DNA from 2 places in the Chromobacterium indicum genome. Region 1 is predicted to be linked to the other one. Evidence: riboswitches for the same ligand, from Rfam matches in the RefSeq annotation. Region 1 holds a riboswitch; the other holds the start of a gene.

What was found. Region 1 has a riboswitch for glycine ahead of VA599_RS00570 (trimeric intracellular cation channel family protein). Riboswitches for the same ligand answer to the same signal wherever they lie in the genome.
Region 2: linked by a shared signal. The riboswitch ahead of gcvT (glycine cleavage system aminomethyltransferase GcvT) and the one ahead of VA599_RS00570 (trimeric intracellular cation channel family protein) in region 1 are both predicted to bind glycine.

What each region holds. Positions count from the first base shown of each region.
Region 1 is NZ_JAYFSJ010000001.1:92,082-102,406, reverse strand. It holds gene VA599_RS00610 (aldehyde dehydrogenase) at 1-335, shown strand, start outside; gene VA599_RS00605 (substrate-binding periplasmic protein) at 577-1,383, shown strand; gene VA599_RS00600 (substrate-binding periplasmic protein) at 1,510-2,286, shown strand; gene VA599_RS00595 (substrate-binding periplasmic protein) at 2,283-3,095, shown strand; gene VA599_RS00590 (FMN-dependent NADH-azoreductase) at 3,151-3,759, opposite strand; gene VA599_RS00585 (LysR substrate-binding domain-containing protein) at 3,867-4,808, shown strand; gene VA599_RS00580 (GNAT family N-acetyltransferase) at 4,852-5,391, shown strand; gene VA599_RS00575 (DUF3141 domain-containing protein) at 5,524-8,130, shown strand; glycine riboswitch at 8,196-8,281, shown strand; glycine riboswitch at 8,286-8,383, shown strand; gene VA599_RS00570 (trimeric intracellular cation channel family protein) at 8,535-9,149, shown strand; gene VA599_RS00565 (TIGR02117 family protein) at 9,360-10,049, shown strand; gene VA599_RS00560 (SCO family protein) at 10,059-10,325, opposite strand, start outside.
Region 2 is NZ_JAYFSJ010000003.1:214,956-225,280, reverse strand. It holds gene VA599_RS05850 (methyl-accepting chemotaxis protein) at 1-1,599, shown strand, start outside; gene VA599_RS05845 (CheR family methyltransferase) at 1,626-2,522, shown strand; gene VA599_RS05840 (protein-glutamate methylesterase/protein-glutamine glutaminase) at 2,519-3,595, shown strand; gene cheD (chemoreceptor glutamine deamidase CheD) at 3,592-4,203, shown strand; gene fdxA (ferredoxin FdxA) at 4,272-4,595, opposite strand; gene gluQRS (tRNA glutamyl-Q(34) synthetase GluQRS) at 4,700-5,584, shown strand; gene VA599_RS05820 (amino acid permease) at 5,918-7,201, shown strand; glycine riboswitch at 7,375-7,465, shown strand; glycine riboswitch at 7,480-7,578, shown strand; gene gcvT (glycine cleavage system aminomethyltransferase GcvT) at 7,620-8,708, shown strand; gene gcvH (glycine cleavage system protein GcvH) at 8,773-9,159, shown strand; gene gcvP (aminomethyl-transferring glycine dehydrogenase) at 9,328-10,325, shown strand, end outside.

The sequences.
Region 1 (10,325 bases):
TCGACTGCCCGAGCGACGACCTGACCATCTGCCGCGAGGAGATCTTCGGACCGGTGCTGTCGGTGATCACCTTCAGCGAGCTGGACGACGCCATCCGCATCGCCAACGACACCGCCTACGGCCTGGCGGCCGCGGTGTGGACCTCCAACGTCAGCACCGCCCACCAGGTGTCGCGCCGCCTGCGCGCCGGCACCGTGTGGGTGAACTGCTATGACGAGGGCGGCGACATGAACTTCCCCTTCGGCGGCTACAAGCAGTCCGGCAACGGCCGCGACAAATCGCTGCACGCGCTGGAGAAATACACCGAGCTGAAGAGCACGCTGATCAAGCTGTAACCCTCCACGCCGGCCGGGTTCCGTCCCGGCCGGCGGCCTGTCCCGCCCGCGCCGGATGGCGCCCTCCCCAAGCCGGCCGCGCCGCATCGCGGATCGTCCGCCCCGCCTGTTTTTCCGCTTAGCCCGTCCAAAAGCCGCCGCGCCAGGCTCTGCAAGCGCCCTTATCGCCTCCAGCCGGGGGTAGCAGCCGCCGACAGCGCGGCTATGATTGAAATCAAAGACTTCCGGATGGCGCGTTAGCATGCAGCGAATCTACAGACTTGCCCTTGTCGGCCTGTTATGGCTAACGTCCTTTGCCCATGCGGCGGAAAGCAATCCCGCCTGCCCCTCCGGGCCGCTAAAAGTGGGATTTTACGAATATGGCCTGGCCTACCACGATGGACGAGGCTACGACGTGGACCTGATACGCGAAATCGCGCGCCGCCTGCGCTGCCCCATCGCCAACGAAAGCGTCTTTCCATGGATCCGCACCCTCAAGCTGCTGCAAATCGGCGAAATCGACATCGCCACCTCCGCCACCCCCACGCCGGACCGCCTCCAATACGCCTGGATCTACACTTACAAACACAGCAAAAGCATGGTGCTGCTGCGCACGGAAGTGCAGGCCCGCACTCTGACCGCCTTACCCAGCGATCCGAAGCTCCGATGGGGCGTGATCCGCGGCTGGAAATTCAGCCCGATGCAGGACCAGTTGCTGGCCGAGCTGGCGAAGAGAAACAAGGTGGTGACGGCCATCGATGAAAATGATCTGTACAAAATGCTGACTACAGGCGTGATCACCGGCGCGCTTGCGCATCCGACCAGTTATGACGACTGGCTTCAAGCCCCCAGCATCCGCAAGCAAGTCGTCGTGCTGGATCTGTTTCCCGATATCGAAGCGACTGCCGGCGGCGTGGCGCTCAGCAAAAAACGGTTTCCTGAGTCGGCGGCCGAACTCTGGCATGCGGAACTGAAAAAAATGTACCGCGACGGAAGCCTGCGCGAGATATTCCGCCGCTTCCTGAGCGAGGAAACCACAGACTACCTGTTGCGCGCGCCGGTTCTCTGACGATGGCCAAGCCGTCCACGCCCAGGCCTGCGGCGGCAATGAAAACCGGTGTGTCAGCGATATGCCCAGGGGTAGAAGAAGCAATATTCAGAGGTGACATACGAAATGCGGCGAAACATTCCACCCGTGCTTGCCCTGCTGCTCTCCGCGACCTGCCTGGCCGCGGCCAACCCGGCCTGCCCCAACGGCCCGCTCAAGATCGGCTACTACAAGATCGGCGCCGCCTACCGCGACGGCAAGGGCTACGATGTGGACATGGTCAGGGAGCTGTCCCGCCGGCTGGGCTGCCCCATCGCCAGCGAGACCGAATTGCCCCGGCTGCGCGCGCTGAAAATGCTGTCCAGCGGGCAGATAGACGTCAGCCCCTCCACCTTGGCCTCGCCGGACCGGTTGCAATACTCATGGATTTACCAATACAACCACACCAAGAACATGGTGCTGCTGAACCCGGTCATCCAGGCCAGAACCTTGGCCGCGCTGCGCGAAGACCCGGCGCTGCGCTGGGGAGCGATACGCGGCTACCATCACGGCCCCTCGCAAGACAAGCTGCTGGAAGAACTGAACGCCCAGCGCAAAGTGGTGATCGCCACTGACGAGGACGATCTGTACAAGATGCTGAGCAGCGGCGTGGTCACCGCGATTTTCGCCCAACCGTTCAGCTATGGACGCTGGCTGCGCGTGCTGCCCAACGCCGGCCAGATCGTGGTGCTGGACCTGTATCCGGAAACCGACATGGTCGCCAGCGGCCTGGCGCTGAGCAAGGCGCGCTTCGGCCGCGCCGCCGCCGAGAAATGGCATCAGGAGCTGCTGAAGATGTATCAGGACGGCAGCCTGTACGACATCCTGCGCCGCTATCTGAACGAGAGCGCCGCCAAGCAGATGATGCAGAAGCCGCTGGAATGATGCGCACCCCCTTCCTACAGCGCCTGGCCGGCTGGCTGATTCCGCTCCTCCTGCCGCTAACCGCCCAGGCTGGCAATCCCGCCTGTCCGCAGGGACCGCTGGCCATCGCCTACTATGATTTCGGCGTCGCCTACCACCAGGGAAAGGGCTACGATGTCGACCTGGTGCGCGAGCTGGCGCGGCGGCTGGATTGCCCGATCCGCGCGGAGGCCGACTACCCGCGCATCCGCGCGCTCAAGCAACTGGAGCTTGGATTGGCTGACATCGGCTCCTCTACCTTGATCACGCCGGAGCGCCAGCGCTATCTGTGGCTGTATCCCTACAACCACAGCAAGAACATGGTGCTGCTGCCGCGTTCCAACCGGGCCGATTCGCTAGACGATCTGCTCAAGTCCCCCTCTCTGCGCTGGGGAGCGATACGCGGCTATCGCCACAGCCCCGCCCAGGATCGGCTGCTGAACGACCTTGCCCAGCAACACAAGCTGGTGATCGCGGAAAGCGAAGACGACCTGTACCGCATGCTGGTCAACGGTTTGGTGGACGTCGTTCTCGCGCACCCCATCAGCTACGATCCATGGTTTCGCGCCCACCACGCCGAGCAACTGGTCAACGCGCGCGACTTCTTCCCCGACGGCGAAACCATCGCCGGCTCCATCGCGCTGAGCAAGGCGCGGTTCACGCCGGCCGCCGCCGAGCTCTGGCACCAGGAGCTGCGCAAGATGTACCGCGACGGCGCCTTGCGCGCGATCCTGCGCCGCTACTTGAGCGAAGCCAGCGTGGATCAAGTGCTGAAGCAGCCGCTGGAATGACATGGACGCAAAAAAGCCCGGCTCGAAAGCCGGGCTTTTTCATGGCCAGCCGGTATTACAGCGCCAGCTTGGCGATGGCCTCCTTGGCCATGTGAATGGAGGTGGCGCGCTTGTCCGGCCCCATATTGACTGCTTCGGCGCGGATGATTTCCACATCGCTGACGCCCAGGAAGCCCAGCACTTTCACCAGGTAGTCTTCCTGGAAATCCATCAGGCTGCCCTGCTCGCCGCTGTGCACGCCGCCGCGGGCGGACACCAACACCACTTTCTTGTCCTTCACCAGGCCCACCGGGCCGGTTTCGGTGTACTTGAAAGTGCGGCCAGCGGCGAACACGCGGTCGATCCAGCTTCTCAGCTGCGTCGGGATGGAGAAGTTGTACATCGGCGCGCCGATGACCAGCACGTCCGCAGCCAGGAATTCCTCGATCAGCTGGTCGCTCAGCGCGGCCTCGCTGCGCTGGGTCGCGGTCCAGTCGGATTCGGGCGCGAAACGCGCGCCGACGATTTCGCCGGACAGGTGGGCGATCGGGTTGGCCGCCAGGTCGCGGTAGCTGGTTTCCACATTGGCGTGGCGCTGGCGCAGGGTGTTGGCGACGACGGCGGACAATTCGCGGGTGACGGAGTTGTCGGCCAGGATGCTGGAGTCGAGGTGAAGCAGTTTCATGGTCTGGGTCCTTCGGGGTTCGATTGCGATGAGTGGATGATAGATATCCAGAACAATCAGGACTAGACTGTTAAAATCGGAAACATTGTTCCATCAATGAAACAATCATGCAGGACCTGAACGATCTCTTGTACTTCGCCAAAGTCGTCGAGCACGGCGGCTTCATGGCCGCCGGACGCGTGCTGGGCATTCCCAAGTCCAAGCTGTCCCGCCGCGTAGCCGAGCTGGAAGCCAGGCTGGGCGTGCGTCTGCTGCAAAGAACCACCCGCCGGCTGTCGCTGACCGAAATCGGCAGCCAGTACTACCAGCACTGCCAGGCGATGCTGGCCGAGGCCGAGGCGGCCGACGAGACGGTGCTGCACAGCAGCGCCGAGCCGCGCGGCCTGATCCGCGTCAGTTGCCCGGAGCTGCTGTCCAAAACCATGCTCAGCGCCGCGTTGCCCCGCTTTCTGGCGCTCCACCCGCAGGTGCGGGTGATCCTCGACGCCACCAACCGCCGGGTGGACCTGATAGAAGAAGGCGTGGACGTGGCAATCCGGGTCCGCAACGTGATCGAAGACAGCGCCAGCCTGGTGGTGCGCCGGCTGGGCCGGAGCCGGGTGATCCTGGTGGCCAGTCCGGCCTTTCTGGAAAGCCACGGCGAGCCGAAAACGCCGGAACGGCTGGCCTCCCTGCCCGCGCTGGCCATGAGCCGCCCGGACGGCCGCGGCCAATGGGTGCTGCTGGACAATGTCGGCCAGAGCTACACTATCCACCTGGACACGCCCAGGTTGATGACCGACGACATGATCGTGCTGCTGGAAGCCGCCATCGCCGGCATCGGCGTCGCCGCGCTGCCGGCCAACGTCTGCCACCAGGCGCTGGCGGACGGACGGCTGCGGCACATCCTGCCGCAGTACGACTTTCCCTGGGGCATCCTGCACGCCGCCTTCCCCACCCGCCGCGGCTTGTCGCCGGCGGTGCGCGCCTTCATCGACTTCGTCTCGGAACAGCTGATCAGCGAGGAAATGGCCGGCGACTGGCAGCGCGCCGACATCCGCCCGGCATGACAATTGCTTCAGTCGAGGTTTCCCGTACCGGATGATTGAAGACATGTTCACGCTGCGCCCGTTGGCCGAAACCGACTCGATCGAACAACTGACCGCCCTGCTGCACTGCGCCTATGCCCAGCTGGCCGCGATGGGCCTGCGTTACACCGCGGTGGATCAAAGCGCGGCCGTCACCCGCCGCCGCATCACCGGCGGCTACTGCCTGCTGGCGTGGCATGGAGACGAGCTGGTCGGCACCGTTACGGTGCATCATCCGCGGCCCGCCTCGCCCTGTCCGCAATTCCGCCAAACCGACGGAGCGGTGCTGATGCAGTTCGCCGTCGATCCCGCCTGGCAAGGGCAAAGACTGGGCTCGCGGCTGATGGACGCCGCCGAGGACTGGGCCCGCCTCCAGGGCTATCGCCGCATCCGCCTGGACACCGCCGAACCCGCCACCCATCTGGTAGAACGCTACGGCAAGCGCGGCTACCGCGTCGAAGCGCCGCTGCAATGGCCGGACAAAGCCTACGCCAGCGTGGTGATGGTCAAGGAACTGGAAGCGGCCGCCGCGACTCGAACCTCTGTTTGCGCTGCAACAAATTGATGGCTGCGCGCCACATATCGCCGCCAGACCATTCGCATTTATTGCATCGCAGCAGATAACGAGTACAGTGACGGCCATGGCTCGCGATGAGCCGTCGCGTCTTTTCCTACCGTTCAAGAACAAGGGGTTGCAATGTGGTCAACTGCTGCAGTTCAAGGCGGGAAGTTCCCGTTCCCTCAACCGTTGTTTGATTACTGGCTGGACGCCTGCCAGCGCGGCATCCTGTATTGGGACACGCTGTACCGCCGCGGCGAAGCCTACCTGGAGCACTGCGAAAGCGGCAAGCCTCCGGTGCTGGTTTTCGACTACCGGATCATCATGGACGCCCGTGAGCTGCCCGATCCGGCCAACTACGCGCTGGCGGCGATCCAGCCGCCGGCCAACTGCCCGCCCACCGATCCCGCCAAGCGCCCCTTCGTCGTCATCGACCCCCGCGCCGGCCATGGGCCGGGCATCGGCGGCTTCAAGATGGACAGCGAGATCGGCATCGCGCTGCAACAGGGCCATCCCTGCTATTTCGTGATGTTCTTCCCCCAACCGGTGCCAGGCCAGACCATAGAAAGCGTGGCCAAGGCCGAAGGACACTTCCTCAAACGCGTCAACGAGCTGCACCCGGACAGCGACGGCAAGCCCTTCGTGATCGGCAACTGCCAGGGCGGCTGGGCATTGGCGATGCTGGCGTCGGTGGCGCCGGAACTGGTCGGCCCCATCCTGCTGGCCGGATCGCCGCTGTCGTACTGGGCCGGCGTGCGCGGCAAGAACCCGATGCGCTACGCCGGCGGCCTGAACGGCGGCACCTGGACCGCGTCGCTGGCCGGCGACCTGGGCAACGGCCATTTCGACGGAGCCCATCTGGTCGAGAACTTCGAGAAGCTGGATCCGGCCAATACCCTGTGGAAGAAGTCCTACAATCTGTACGCCAAGATCGACACCGAGCCGCAACGCTATCTGGACTTCGAACGCTGGTGGGGCGGCCATTACCTGCTGAACAAGGCGGAAATGGAATGGATCACCCAGAAGCTGTTTGTCGGCAACGAGCTGGTCCACGGCAAGATCACCAGCCATGACGGCAAGGCACGGGTGGACATGCGCAACATCCGCTCGCCCATCATGGTGTTCGCATCCTGGGGCGATAACATCACGCCGCCGCAGCAAGCGCTGAACTGGATCGCCGACCTGTACGACAGCGCCGAGGACATCCGCAATAACGAGCAGACCATCGTCTATTGCCTGCACAACAAGGTGGGCCATCTCGGCATCTTCGTCTCCGCCGGCGTCGCCAACAAAGAGCACAGCGAATTCGCCAGCGCGCTGGACCTGATCGACGTGCTGGCTCCCGGCCTGTACGAGGCCGTCATCGACGACATCGCGCCCGACGCGCCCGGCCAGGAATACATCGAAGGCCGCTACATCATCCGCTTCGAAGCGCGCGAGGTGTCCGACATCCTGGCGCTGGACGACGGCCGCGACGACGAGCGCGCGTTCGAAGTGGTGAAGCGCGTGTCCGAGATCAACCAAGGCGTGTACGACCGCTACGTCTCCCCCGCGCTGCGCGCCGCCAGCAATGAGGCCAGCGCCCGCCTGCTGCGCGAGCTGCACCCCGCCCGCCTGGAGCGGACGCTGGTCTCGCCGAAAAACCCGTGGCTGTGGTGGCTACCGGACCTCGCCGCCAAGGTGCGCGAGCAACGCCGGCCCGTCGCGGCGGACAATCCGCTGTGGCTGTGGCAGGAACAGCTGTCCGGCTTCATCGTTCAGTCGCTGGACCACTACCGCGACCTGCGCGACGCCGCGCAGGAGCAGCTGTTCCGCGCCGTCTACGAATCGCCGCAGCTCGCCACGCTGGTCGGCGTCGCCCCCGCCGGCGAGCCGCGCAACCAAGCCTTGACCTGGGAAACCCGGGAACTGGCGCGCCTGAAGCGCGAAGCGCTGGACCCCAGCTTCGAGCAAGGCACGCTGGCCGACGGCTTCGTGCGGTTGCTGCTTTACGTCAGCATCGGCATCGGCGTGGTGGACGAACGGCCGTTCAACGCCATCCGCCGGGTGATGCGCGACGTGCGCCACGAGTATCCGCTGACGCTGATGCAATTGAAGGACATCGTCCGACATCAGGTGGCGCTGGTACGGCTGGACGCGCCGCGCGCGCTGCGCGGCCTGCCTCTGCTGCTGCCGGATGCTCGTCGCCGCCATCAGGCCTGGCTGCTGGCTCGCGATCTGATGGCGCTGAACGGTCCCATTCCGGCCGAGCACCAGTCGCGGCTGAATGAGGTGGCCAAGACGCTGGAGCTCGACGCCGCGATCCACGCCGCCTCTCCCGCAGCTCGGGCTGAAGCGGAGCCTGCGGTCCTCTCGCCGGTCCCAGTCGAGGCCGCCCCCGCCGTTTCGCTCCCCGTGGCCAAGCCCGTCTCCGGCAAAACCGTTTCCGCGAAGGCCGCGACAAGCAAAGCTGCCCCGGCGAAGCCTGCATCCGCCGCCAAACCATCGGCCAAAACCGTCAAGCCGGCAGCGCGCAAGACCACTCCGGCAAGCAAACCGGCCACGGCAAAACCCTCGCCGGCAGCCAAAACGCCGGCAACAACCGCCAAGCCCGCCGCGCCGAAGCCGACATCGGAGGAAATCAAGCCGATAGCCAAGCCGGCCACGCGGACGAGCGCCGCGAAAAAGCCTGCGGGCAAGGCCAACGGCCAGGCTCCAGGCACGCCGCCGGCCGCTTCCGCGCCCGGCAAGCGGGGCAAGGCCTAAGCCATGCGCGGGAGCCGGGGCGACTCGGTTCCCGCATTGACTATTGCAATAGCGAAAGCTAATATTCCGGTTCTGCGGGAGAGAGGGGCCGCGCCCCCGCCGAAGACGCAAGCTCCCATAATCGCTCAGGCAAACGTACCGCAGCGCAGTATCGATTCAAGCCGATTGGAGAGAGGCCGCCCCGCGCGGCCCACCGAAGGGGCAAGCGGCCAAAGGCCGCGCAACTCTCAGGTAAAAGGACAAGGGGAGAGGCTGTTACCCAACCCGGAAACCGTCCAGGAGTTTGCCTTGTCCGCTCATCCATGCCTCGGCGCGAGCCTTTCGCGCCTCATTTCCGTTTTCCGTCATCCGCGCGCCATCGCTCCGGCTGGCATTCCATCGTTCCACCCCCATAAGATTTCATCATGCTGACCCTGATCTACCTGATCGCCATCACCGCGGAAGCGATGACCGGCGCGCTGGCGGCCGGCCGCCGCCACATGGACATTTTCGGCGTAGCCGTCATCGCCTTCCTCACCGCGCTGGGCGGCGGCACCGTGCGCGACATCGTGCTGGGCCGTTACCCGATAGGCTGGACCCAGCATCCGGAGTACGTGCTGCTGGTGGTGGCCGGCGGCCTGGCCGCGGTCCTGGTCGCCCGTTATATGCGCCATCTGAACCGCCTGTTCCTGATCCTGGACGCGCTGGGCCTGGTGGCGTTCACCATCATCGGCTGCGACGTGGCGCTGGGCATGGGCTACCACCCGGTCATCATCGTAATGGCCGGCATGATCACCGGCATCGCCGGCGGCATTCTGCGCGACGTGCTGTGCAACCGCGTGCCCATCGTATTCCGCCGCGAGCTGTACGCCAGCGTGTCGCTGCTGGTGGCCATCCTGTACCTGGGCCTCAACCATCTGGCCATGCCCCATGACTGGAACGTGATCGCCAGCTTCGCCTTCGGCCTGGCGCTGCGCCTAGTCGCGCTGTGGCGCGAATGGCAGCTTCCGGTGTTCGCCTACCGGCACGACCACCACTGAGCCCCAAGACAAACACCCCGCCCTAGCGGGGTGTTTCGCATTCCAGCCGTCAGCGCTGCGCCACAACCATGCCCAACCATGGATGTCACTTTCCTCGCGCGCGTCCCAAACTCCAGCCAGGGAAATGAAAATGGATATTTGACAGCCCACCGCAACCCAAGGTAAATAAGATTCCCCTGATATCCGATACCCGACAAGCTCGCCAACACCATGCACATTTCCGGCATCGCCTTTCGCCACCTTCTGCGCCTGCTGCTGGTTATTCCCGCGCTACTGATCTGCTACCTGCTCGCCGCGCTGGCGCTGGGCTGGCTGCCCGCCAACCGCAGCTGGCAGCCGCCCGCAGGCGGCATACCCATCTACCTGGACAGCAATGGCGTGCACACCAGCCTGATCATGCCGGTCAAAACCGACGCGATGGACTGGTCCGCCGCCTTTCCTCCGGAACACATCCGCCGCCCCGATCAATACGCGCGCTCGCCCTATATCTCCATCGGCTGGGGCAGCAAGGTATTCTTCCTGACCATTCAAAACTGGGAAGACCTGAGCGCCGGCAAAGCCTTGGCCGCGCTGGCTTTCGACCAAAGCGTGCTGCACGTGGAATACCTGCCCCAGCCGACGGAAGGCAAAGACACCCGGCGCATTCTGCTCAGTCCAGAACAATACCGCCGGCTGGTTGACTTCATCCGCCGCAGCGCGCCTTTTGACGCCAACGGCCAGGCACGACAGGAAAAGGGTTATCACTACGGCGACAACGACGCCTTCTACCCCGCCCATGGCCGCTACAACCCCATCGTCACCTGCAACCAATGGACGCGCGACGCGCTGGCCGAGGCCGGCGTGCGCACCGCGCGGTGGTCCCCTTTCGTCCAGCCGCTGTTCTGGCAACTGGAAAAGTGATCGCCTCCCTTACTTGAGCAGCGCGCGCAGGGCCTTGACCACCACCGGATCGGGCTTGGGGCCGATATCCTCGGTGGAGGCTACGATCCTGCCCTGCGGGTCCGTCACCACGATGCGGGTGGAGTGGTTGATCTCGCCGCTTTCCAGCCGCCGATGGCGTATGCCCAGCGCGGCGGCGACGCCGCGGGTGTCTTCATCCGACTTGCCGACCGCGAGCAGCCAGTTCCGCGCCCGGATTCCGTGCTCGCCCGCCAGATGCGACAAACTTACCGGCGT
Region 2 (10,325 bases), on a different contig from region 1:
GGCGAGAATGCGCGCATCCGCAGCGCGCTCGACAACTGCACCACCAATGTGATGATTGCCGACAACGAGCGCAAGATCATCTACATGAACCACAGCGTGACCGACATGCTGCGCGGGGTGGAGTCGGATTTGCGCAAGGCGCTGCCCAATTTCGACGTGCGCCGGCTGATAGGCGCCACCATCGACGAATTCCACAAGAGCCCGGCCCATCAGCGCGAGCTGCTGGCCAATTTGCGCTCCACCTATCGCACTGAAATCCAGGTGGCGGGCCGGACCTTCTCGCTGGTGGCCAATCCGGTGTTCGACGCCGACGGCGCGCGCCTGGGTTCGGTGGTGGAATGGAAGGACCGCACCGCCGAGGTGGACATCGAACGCGAGGTGTCGGAGATCGTCAGAGCCGCGTCGGCGGGCGAGTTCGGCAAGCGGATCGCAGCGGAAGGCAAGCAGGGCTTCTTCCGCCTGCTGGGCGAGGGCATCAACCAGTTGCTGGATGTCACCAGCCGCGGCCTGAACGATATCGCCAACGTGCTGGGCGCGCTGGCGGGCGGCGATCTGACCAAGACCATCAGCGCCGATTACGATGGCCTGTTTGGCCAATTGAAGGCGGACAGCAACACCACGGTCGAGCGTTTGCTGGAGATCGTCACCAATATCAAGGACTCCACCGACGCGATCAACACCGCGGCCAAGGAAATCGCAGCCGGCAACGCCAATCTGTCCAACCGCACCGAGCAGCAGGCGGCCAGCCTGGAGGAAACCGCGTCCAGCATGGAGGAGATCACCAGCACCGTTAAACAGAACGCGGAAAACGCCAGGAAGGCCAATTCGCTGGCCACCGGCGCGTCGGACATCGCCGCGCGCGGCGGCAAGGTGGTCGGCGACGTGGTGTCGACGATGAACGAGATCAACGAGAGCGCCAAGAAGATCGTCGACATCATCAGCGTGATCGACGGCATCGCGTTCCAGACCAATATCCTGGCGCTGAACGCCGCGGTGGAGGCCGCGCGGGCCGGGGAGCAGGGCCGGGGTTTCGCGGTGGTGGCGAGCGAGGTGCGGAACCTGGCGCAGCGTTCCGCGGCTGCGGCCAAGGAGATCAAGTCGCTGATCGGCAACTCGGTTGACAAGGTGGAGTCCGGCAGCCGGCTGGTGGATGAAGCCGGCCGCACGATGAACGAGATCGTGGTGTCGATCCGTCGCGTCGCCGACATCATGAGCGATATTTCGGCGGCGTCGATGGAGCAGAGCTCCGGCATCGAGCAAGTCAATCTCGCCGTCACCCAGATGGACGAGAACACTCAGAAAAACGCGGCGCTGGTCGAGCAGGCGGCGGCGGCGGCGGAGTCGCTGGAGGAGCAGGCCCGTTATCTGTCCGACGCGGTGGCGGTGTTCAAGCTGGACGACAAGCCATTGCACGGCAAGCCGCCCGTCGCGCCCAGGCTGGCTTCTCGCCCGGCGGGCGGAGCGCTGCCGCAGATAGGCTTGGCTGGAGCGGTGGAGCGCAAAGCCAGCCAGCATCCTGGCCGCTACCAGATCAAGCCCAAGGCGATCGAACCCATCCAGCCGCAAAAAGACGGCGAAGACGGCTGGGAGGAGTTCTGAGGACTTGAAGATTGGCTGGACATGGGATGCGCAGCCGCCGCGATGGCGGCTGCGCGGGGGGATGCGGCATGGCCGACGAAACGGAACTCAAGTTCACCCGCAACGACTTCAAGCGGGTCCGCGAGATGATCTATCAGCGGGTAGGCATTTCGCTCAGCGATTCCAAGACCCATATGGCGTATGCCCGACTGTCCAAGCGGGTGCGCTCGCGCGGGCTGCGCAGCTTTTCCGATTACCTGGACCTGTTGCAGCATAGCGAGGAAAGCGACGAGTGGCAGGGTTTCATCAATGCGCTGACCACCAATCTGACCTCGTTCTTCCGGGAGTCCCATCATTTCGACATTCTGCGCGAGCACGCCCGGGCGCGCCGGAAAAGCGGTGAAACGCTCAGGGTGTGGAGCGCGGCTTCGTCCACCGGGGAGGAGCCGTACTCGATCGCCATCATCTTGCTCGAACTGTGGCGGGAGGCCGGCGGCGGGGCCTTTCAACTGCTGGCGTCCGATATCGATACCAATGTGTTGCAGCAGGCTGCGCATGGCGTTTATGCCAGAGATCGGGCCGAGAAGGTGTCCGACGCCCAGCTCCGGCGATATTTCGACAAGGGCGTGGGCCGCAACGAGGGCATGATCCGGCTCAAGCGGCAGGTGAGGGACGCGGTGTCCTTCTTCCAGTTCAATCTGGTGGCGCCAAGCTGGCCGGATATCGGCCGTTTCGACGCGATCTTCTGCCGCAATGTGATGATCTATTTCGACAAGCCCACCCAGGCGGCTATCCTGAACCGGCTGGCAGCCTGCCTGAGGCCGGATGGTTTGCTGATGCTCGGGCATTCGGAAAGCATCACGCACCTGACCGACGCCTACGCCGGGTGCGGCAGAACCACCTATCGGCTGGCGCGCCCTGGCGCAGGGGAGGAGGGCGAATGAGCGCGGCGGGCAGGAAGATACGGGTGGTGGTGGTCGACGATTCTGCGCTGGTGCGCAGCCTGCTGACCGCCATCGTCAACGAGGCGCCGGACATGGAGGTGGTGGCGACGGCGGCCGATCCCATCATCGCCCGGGAGAAAATACGGGAAACCAATCCCGACGTGGTGACGCTGGATGTGGAAATGCCGCGGATGGACGGGCTGGAGTTCCTGCGCCGCCTGATGCGGCTGAGGCCGACGCCGGTGCTGATGATCTCGTCCTTCACCGATGCGGGATCGGAAACCACGCTCGCGGCGCTCGAGATCGGCGCCGTCGATTTCATCCACAAACCGGCCAACGACATCGCGCGGCATATGCAGGAATACGCGGAGGACATACGCGAGAAGCTCAGAGCGGCCGCCGAGGCCAGGTTGAGACAACCACGCCGCTTCCTCCCGCCGAGGTCGGCGAGGAGGATGGGAGTGGCCGCGCCGCTGAGAAAGGATGTGCTGGTATTCGTCGGGGCCTCTACCGGAGGAACCGAGGCGATCAAGGACTTTCTGATGGGCATGCCGGCCGATGGACCGCCCATTCTGATCGTTCAGCACATGCCCGAGCATTTCACTTTCACTTTCGCGATGCGCCTGGACAGGCTATGCCCGATACGGGTGAAGGAGGCTGAGGAGGGCGAGGCGGTGCGGCCCGGGGTCGCCTACATCGCGCCGGGCCACTCCCACATGCGGGTGGCCCCGGCCGCCGGCGGCGGTTACCGGATCGCGCTGGACCAGGGGGAGAGGGTCAACCGCCATCGCCCGGCGGTGGATCCCTTGTTCGAATCCGCGGCCAGGCTGTTGGGCAAGAAGGCCATCGGCGTGATCCTCACCGGCATGGGCAAGGACGGCGCGGAAGGCTTGTTGCAGATGCGCCACGCCGGCGCCGCCACCTTCGGGCAGGATGAGGCCAGCTGCGTGGTATACGGCATGCCGCGCGAGGCGTTCAAGATAGGCGCGGTGATGCATGTGCATCCTTTGAGCCGGTTGGCGGAAAAGGTGGTCGAGTGCCTGCAGGGCCACGCCGAAGGGGCGATTACATGAGCCATGCCGATCCGGCGCCCAGCTACAGCCACCAGTACTACGACAAGCATTTCCAGATCATGGCGGTCAAGGTGTTTCCCGGCGAGTTCCACGCCACCAACCAACCCAGGCTGCTGGTGACGCTGCTGGGTTCTTGCGTATCGGTATGCCTGAGCGACCGCCTCTCCGGCGTGGCCGGCATGAACCACTTTTTGTTGCCCGAAGGCTCGCTGGAGCTGGGTTCCGGCGCGTCTGCCGCCCGCTTCGGCGTCAACGCGATGGAGTTGCTGATCACCGACATGCAAAAGCTCGGCGCGATGCGCAACCGGTTGGAGGCCAAGATTTTCGGAGCCGGCAATGTGCTGGACGGCATGACGATGGTCAGGGTGGGGGAGCGCAACAGCCATTTCATCCGCACCTACCTGGCCAACGAGCAGATTCCCATCTTGGCCGAGGATTTATTGGGGGAGTACGCGCGCAAGGTGTATTTCTTCACGGAGACGGGCAAGGTGCTGATCAAGAAATTGAAGCGCACCAGCGCGGCGATCAAGCAAGAGCAGCCGTATCGCGGCCGCATCGTGGATCAGAACGAAGGAGCCAGGACCGGCGACATCGATCTGTTCATCTGAGCCGGCGAGCGGGCCCGGAACGAAAAAGGCGGCCGGAAGGCCGCCTCTGGTTTTGAGCGGAATGCGGGTTAGCGTTCCAGATGGGGCAGCTTGTCCTTCACGTCGGCCCAGTCCGCGTGGTCGGGCAGCGGATCGATGCGCTCGACGATGCTAGGCCAGTTCTTGGCCAGTTCCGCGTTGAGCGCGATGAATCCTTGCTGGTCCTTGGGCACGTCGTCTTCAGCGTAGATGGCGCTGACAGGGCATTCAGGCACGCACAGCGAGCAGTCGATGCACTCGTCCGGGTCTATCGCCAGGAAGTTGGGGCCTTCGCGGAAGCAGTCGACCGGGCAGACCTCGACGCAGTCGGTGTATTTGCATTTGATACAGGCATCGGTTACAACGTACGCCATTCGTGTATCCTCAGTAAGGCTGGATCGTGATTCGGGATAATCGTCATTTTAGCGGTAAATTTCCTTTCTGACGCTCCGGCAAATTCCTCAAGATGTCCAATGCGATCTACCGGGGCCGTTTCGCCCCCAGTCCCACCGGCCTGCTGCACGCGGGCTCGCTCAGCACCGCCGTCGGCAGCTACCTGGAAGCGCGCAGCCGCGGCGGCGAATGGCTGCTGCGGATGGAGGATCTGGATCCGCCACGCGAGGTGCCGGGCGCGGCCGACGACATCCTGCGCACGCTGGAGGCTTTCGGCTTCGAGTGGGACGGCGAGGTGGCGTACCAGAGCCGCCGCCATGGCTTGTACCGCGCCGCGCTGGAACGGTTGGCCGCCTCCGGCCAAGCTTACGCCTGCTGCTGCACCCGCAAGGAAATCGCCGCGCATGCCCGGCGCGGCTTGGATGGCTATGTTTACCCGGGCACCTGCCGGCGCGGCTGCCCCGGCGGCCGCGAGGGCCGGGCCTGGCGTTTGGCCGTGGCCGAAGGGGAGCGGGTGGTGGACGACAGGCTGCAGGGCGCGTACCGGCAGGACCTGGCGCGCGACATCGGCGATTTCGTGTTGCTGCGCGCCGACGGCTTCTGGGCCTATCAACTCGCGGTGGTGGTGGATGACGCGGAGCAGGGCGTCACCGACATCGTCCGCGGCGCCGATCTGCTGGTGTCCACGCCGCGCCAGCTGGCGGTTTACGACGCGCTCGGCCTGCCCGCGCCAGGTTATTGCCACCTGCCGGTGCTGACCAACGCAGCCGGCGAGAAATTGTCCAAGCAGACGCTGGCGCCGGCGATATCGACTGGCGATGCCGCGCGGCAGTTGCGCGCGGCGCTTGAGCTGCTGGGCCATGTCCCGCCGGCGGGTTGCGAGAGCCTGGACGATCTGTGGCGCTGGGCGGCGGCGAATTGGTCATTGAGCCGCGTGCCGGCCGGCCCCTTGCAACTTCCTCATTCCTGACGATTTTCCACGTTAATGACATAAGCATCTGCCTGCTAACGGTTTTTTGATGAAAAAAATCGTCAATGCGACATGTTTTTACGTCAAAACTGTGTTTTAATGCGCCCTTTTTTTGGCGCGGCGGCAGGCCGCACCCGGTTGCGGCGCAGCCGAGCGTTCTGGCTTCGGCTATCTTGAAGCCATGGCCCATAGGCCTGTCGATGCGGTTTTGACCTTTTCCGCATGTCTGACGCCGGGTGTGACTATCCCGGCGCGCGATGCTTTCGTTCCCACGGAGAGTCAGGTTTGAACGAAAACAGTTCCACTCAAAAGAAGGGCTCGCTCGGAGTCTGGATGTGCACCGCCCTGGTGGTGGGCAATATGATAGGCTCCGGCGTTTTCCTGCTACCGGCCTCGTTGGCGCCGTTCGGCGGCGTGTCGATGCTGGGCTGGCTGCTGACCTCCTGCGGCGCCATCTGCCTGGCGCTGGTGTTCGCCCGCCTGTCGGCCATTCTGCCGCGCGAGGGCGGACCTTACGCCTACATCCACGCGGGCTTCGGCGATTTCGCCGGCTTTTGGATCGCCTGGGGCTACTGGATCGCGCTATGGGCCGGCAACGCCGCGCTGGCGGTGGCGGCCACCAGCTATATGCAGGTGTTTTTCCCGGTATTGGGGCACAACGAGCCGCTGGCGGGGGCGGTCGCCATCGGCCTGATCTGGATCGTCACCTGGATCAACAGCCGCGGCGCGCGCAGCTCCGGCGTGGTGGCGGTGGTGACCACGCTGCTGAAGCTGCTGCCGTTGGCGGCGGTCACCTTCATCGGCTTCTTCCATTTCCAGCCGGAAAACCTGGCATTCAATCCGCACAACAAGCCGCTGCTGTCTTCGTTGTCCGCGACAATGGCGCTGACCTTGTGGGCCTTCCTCGGCCTGGAGTCGGCATCGGTGCCGGCCGGCGACGTGGTGGAGCCGGAGAAGACCATCCCACGCGCCACCGTGATCGGCACTTTGCTGGCCACCGTGCTTTATATCTTGTCCACGGTGTCGTTGATGGGCCTGATGCCGGCGGATACGTTGGCGGCTTCGCAGGCGCCGTTCGCCGACGCGGCCAAACTGATGTGGGGCGACTGGGGCTACTGGCTGGTGGGCTTCGGCGCGGTGGTGTCCTGCTTCGGCGCGCTCAACGGCTGGAGCCTGATGCAGGCGCACGTGCCGGCGGCCGCGGCCAAGGATGGCCTGTTCCCCAGCCGTTTCGACCAGCGCAACGCGGCCGGCGTGCCCATCTTCGGCCTGGTGCTGTCCAGCGCGCTGGTCACCATTCTGATGGCGATGAAGTATGCCGGCGGCGACAGCGGCGTGAAGATCTTCGAGTTCATCATCCTGCTGGCCACCGCCACCACGCTGTTGCCGTATGCCTTCTGCTCGATGGCGCTGATCGCGATCATGCTGATGCGCGGCAAGGAGTTCTCGCCCAAGGATTACGTCGCGCCCGGCTTCTTCGCCGGCATCGGCTTCGTCTATTCGCTGTGGGCGCTGTACGGCTCCGGCGCCGACATCGTGATGTGGGGCATGCTGCTGTTGCTGATGGGTCTGCCCATCTATGTCTGGCAGTTGAAGGAGCGGTTCGCTGGAGATTGACCGGTGTCCCGATGAGCGAAAAAGCGCAGCGCGATAGCCTGCGCTTTTTTCGTTTTCGAACCATTTTGATGCATGAAAATGAGCGGTTTTTTTCCTTGAAAAACATTTATCCAGACTGTTTGATATAGAAATAATATTGGCTTGCCAAGGCCCGGATATTGACACCATAATCGCCGGATCATACAGGAGAGAGCGGCTTTTCGGCCGCCGCCGAAGGCGCAAGCGCACCCGCAATCGCTCAGGCAAAAGGACTGTATCATCGGGCCGGCGGCAGCCGGTTCGCGCAATCTGGAGAGCGGCGCCCGCGCGGCGTCCACCGAAGGGGCTAACGGCTTATCCGGCCGGAAAATCTCAGGTGCAGGGACAGAGGGGTGTGGTTGATAGAGGATATCCACACTTTGCTCGAAGGAACCGCGCCATGACGGCCCCGAAACGTACTCCGCTGTATGAAGCCCACCTCGCCGCCGGCGCCAAGATGGTCGATTTCGCCGGTTGGGAAATGCCCATCCATTATGGTTCCCAGCTGAAAGAGCATGAGATTGTCCGCACCGACGCGGGCATGTTCGACGTTTCCCACATGACGGTGGTCGACATCACCGGCTCCGACGCCAAAGCCTGGCTGCAAAAACTGATCGCCAACGACGTTGCCAAGCTCGGCTTCGAGGGCAAGGCGCTGTATTCCGGCATGCTGACCCCGGAAGGCACCGTCGTCGACGACCTGATCGTCTATCTCACTTCCTACGGCTACCGCATGGTGGTCAACGCCGGCACCACCGAAAAAGACTTGGCCTGGATGGAGAGCCAGAAGGCCGGCTTCGACGTGGCGCTGAAGGTGCGCCGCGATCTGGCGATGCTGGCGGTGCAGGGCCCGCAAGCCATAGACAAAGTCTGCGCCGTGAAGCCGGAACTGGCCGACGCCATCCGCGCGCTGAAAGTGTTCCAGGGTCTGCCGCAGGATGAATGGTTCTATGCCCGCACCGGCTATACCGGCGAAGACGGCCTGGAAATCATGGTTCCGGCCGACCAGGCCATCGCTTTCTTCAATCAACTGCAAGCCGCCGGCGTTTCTCCCATCGGCCTGGGCGCGCGCGACACGCTGCGCCTGGAGGCCGGCATGAATCTGTACGGCCACGACATGGACGAGACCGTGTCGCCGCTGGAAGCCGGCATGGGCTGGACCATCGCCTGGGAGCCGGCCGAGCGCAAGTTCAACGGCCGCGAGGCGCTGGAGGCGCAAAAGGCCGCCGGCGTGAAGATGAAGCAGGTGGGCTTGGTGCTGGAAGGCCGCGGCGTGCTGCGCGAAGGCCTGAAGGTGGTGGTGGAGGGCGTGGGCGAAGGCGTGATCACCAGCGGCACCTTCTCGCCGACGCTGAAGCATTCCGTCGCCATCGCCCGCGTGCCGGCCGCCACCGGCGCCGCCGCCCAGGTGGATCTGCGCGGCACGCTGACCGATGTGCGCGTGGTGAAGATGCCTTTCGTGCGCAACGGCAAGAAAGTTTTCGAATAATCGGGCAGCGCCTTGAGGCGACTGCCGTCACCATTGATCTGATCTTAAGCTGGAGAACTTCAAGATGAGCAACATTCCCGCCGAACTGAAATACGTCGACAGCCACGAGTGGCTGCGCCTGGAAGCCGACGGTTCCGTCACCGTGGGCATCACCGCGCACGCGCAGGAATTGCTGGGCGACATCGTCTTCGTCGAGCTGCCGAAAGCCGGCGAGAATCTGGCAAAGGATGAGCAGGCCGGCGTGGTGGAGTCGGTGAAGGCCGCTTCCGACGTCTACTGTCCGATCGCCGGCGAAGTGCTCGCCGTCAACGAGGAGCTGGAAGGCGAGCCGGAGCTGGCCAACAGCGATCCGTACGGCGACGGCTGGTTCTTCAAGATCAAGCCGGCCAACGCCGCGGATCTGGACGGCCTGATGGACGCCGCCGCCTACGCCAAGGAAATCGGCGCCTGATGTGATACGCCCCTGGTCGTCAGACAGGGGCTTTTTTTTGGCTACGAAAACCACGGAAAACACGAAACAGGCAAACGTGCGATATTGCTTCTTTGACGGGGCTCTGCGCGCTTGACGCCATGCAGTTCGTGTTCTTTCGTGGTTTTCGTGGCAAAAGAAAGGTTTTGTATGTCTCTTGCTGCACTCTTCAATCGCCACGAATTCATCGCCCGCCACATTGGCCCGTCCGACGCCGAGCGCGCCGAGATGCTGGCCGCCGTCGGCCTGCCGTCCATCGACGCGCTGGTCGACCAGACCCTGCCGGCCGACATCCGCCTGAACCGCCGCCTGGATCTGCCCTCGCCGCAGCCGGAAGCCGAGGCGCTGGCCGCGCTGAAGGCGGTAGCGTCCAAGAACGTGGTCAACAAATCCTTCATCGGCCTGGGCTACTATCCGGTGCTGACGCCCACCGTCATCCTGCGCAATGTGCTGGAGAACCCGGGCTGGTACACCGCTTACACCCCGTACCAGGCCGAGATCGCACAGGGCCGTCTGGAAGCATTGCTGAACTTCCAGCAGATGGTGATAGACCTGACCGGCCTGGAAATGGCCAACGCGTCGCTGCTGGACGAGGCTACCGCCGCCGCCGAGGCGATGGCGATGGCCAAGCGCGTGTCCAAGTCCAAATCCGTCAGCTTCTTCGTCGATAGCCGCGTGTTGCCGCAGACGCTGGACGTGATGAAGACCCGCGCCAAGTACTTCGGCTTCGAGCTGGTGCAGGGCCATCCGGAAGAGGCCGGCAACGGCGACTACTTCGGCGCGCTGTTCCAGTATCCGGGCGAAGCGGGCGATCTGATCGACCTGACCCCGCACATCGCTGCTATCAAGTCCAAGGGCGGCGTGGTCGCCGTCGCCGCCGACGTGATGGCGCTGGTGGCGCTGAAGTCGCCGGCGGAAATGGGCGCCGACATCGCCCTGGGCAATACCCAGCGCTTCGGCGTGCCGATGGGCTTCGGCGGCCCGCACGCAGCTTACTTCGCGTTCAAGGACGAGATGAAGCGCTCGGCGCCGGGCCGCATCATCGGCGTGTCCATCGACGCCAAGGGCAAGACCGCGCTGCGCATGGCGTTGCAAACCCGCGAGCAGCACATCCGCCGCGAGAAGGCCAATTCCAACATCTGCACCAG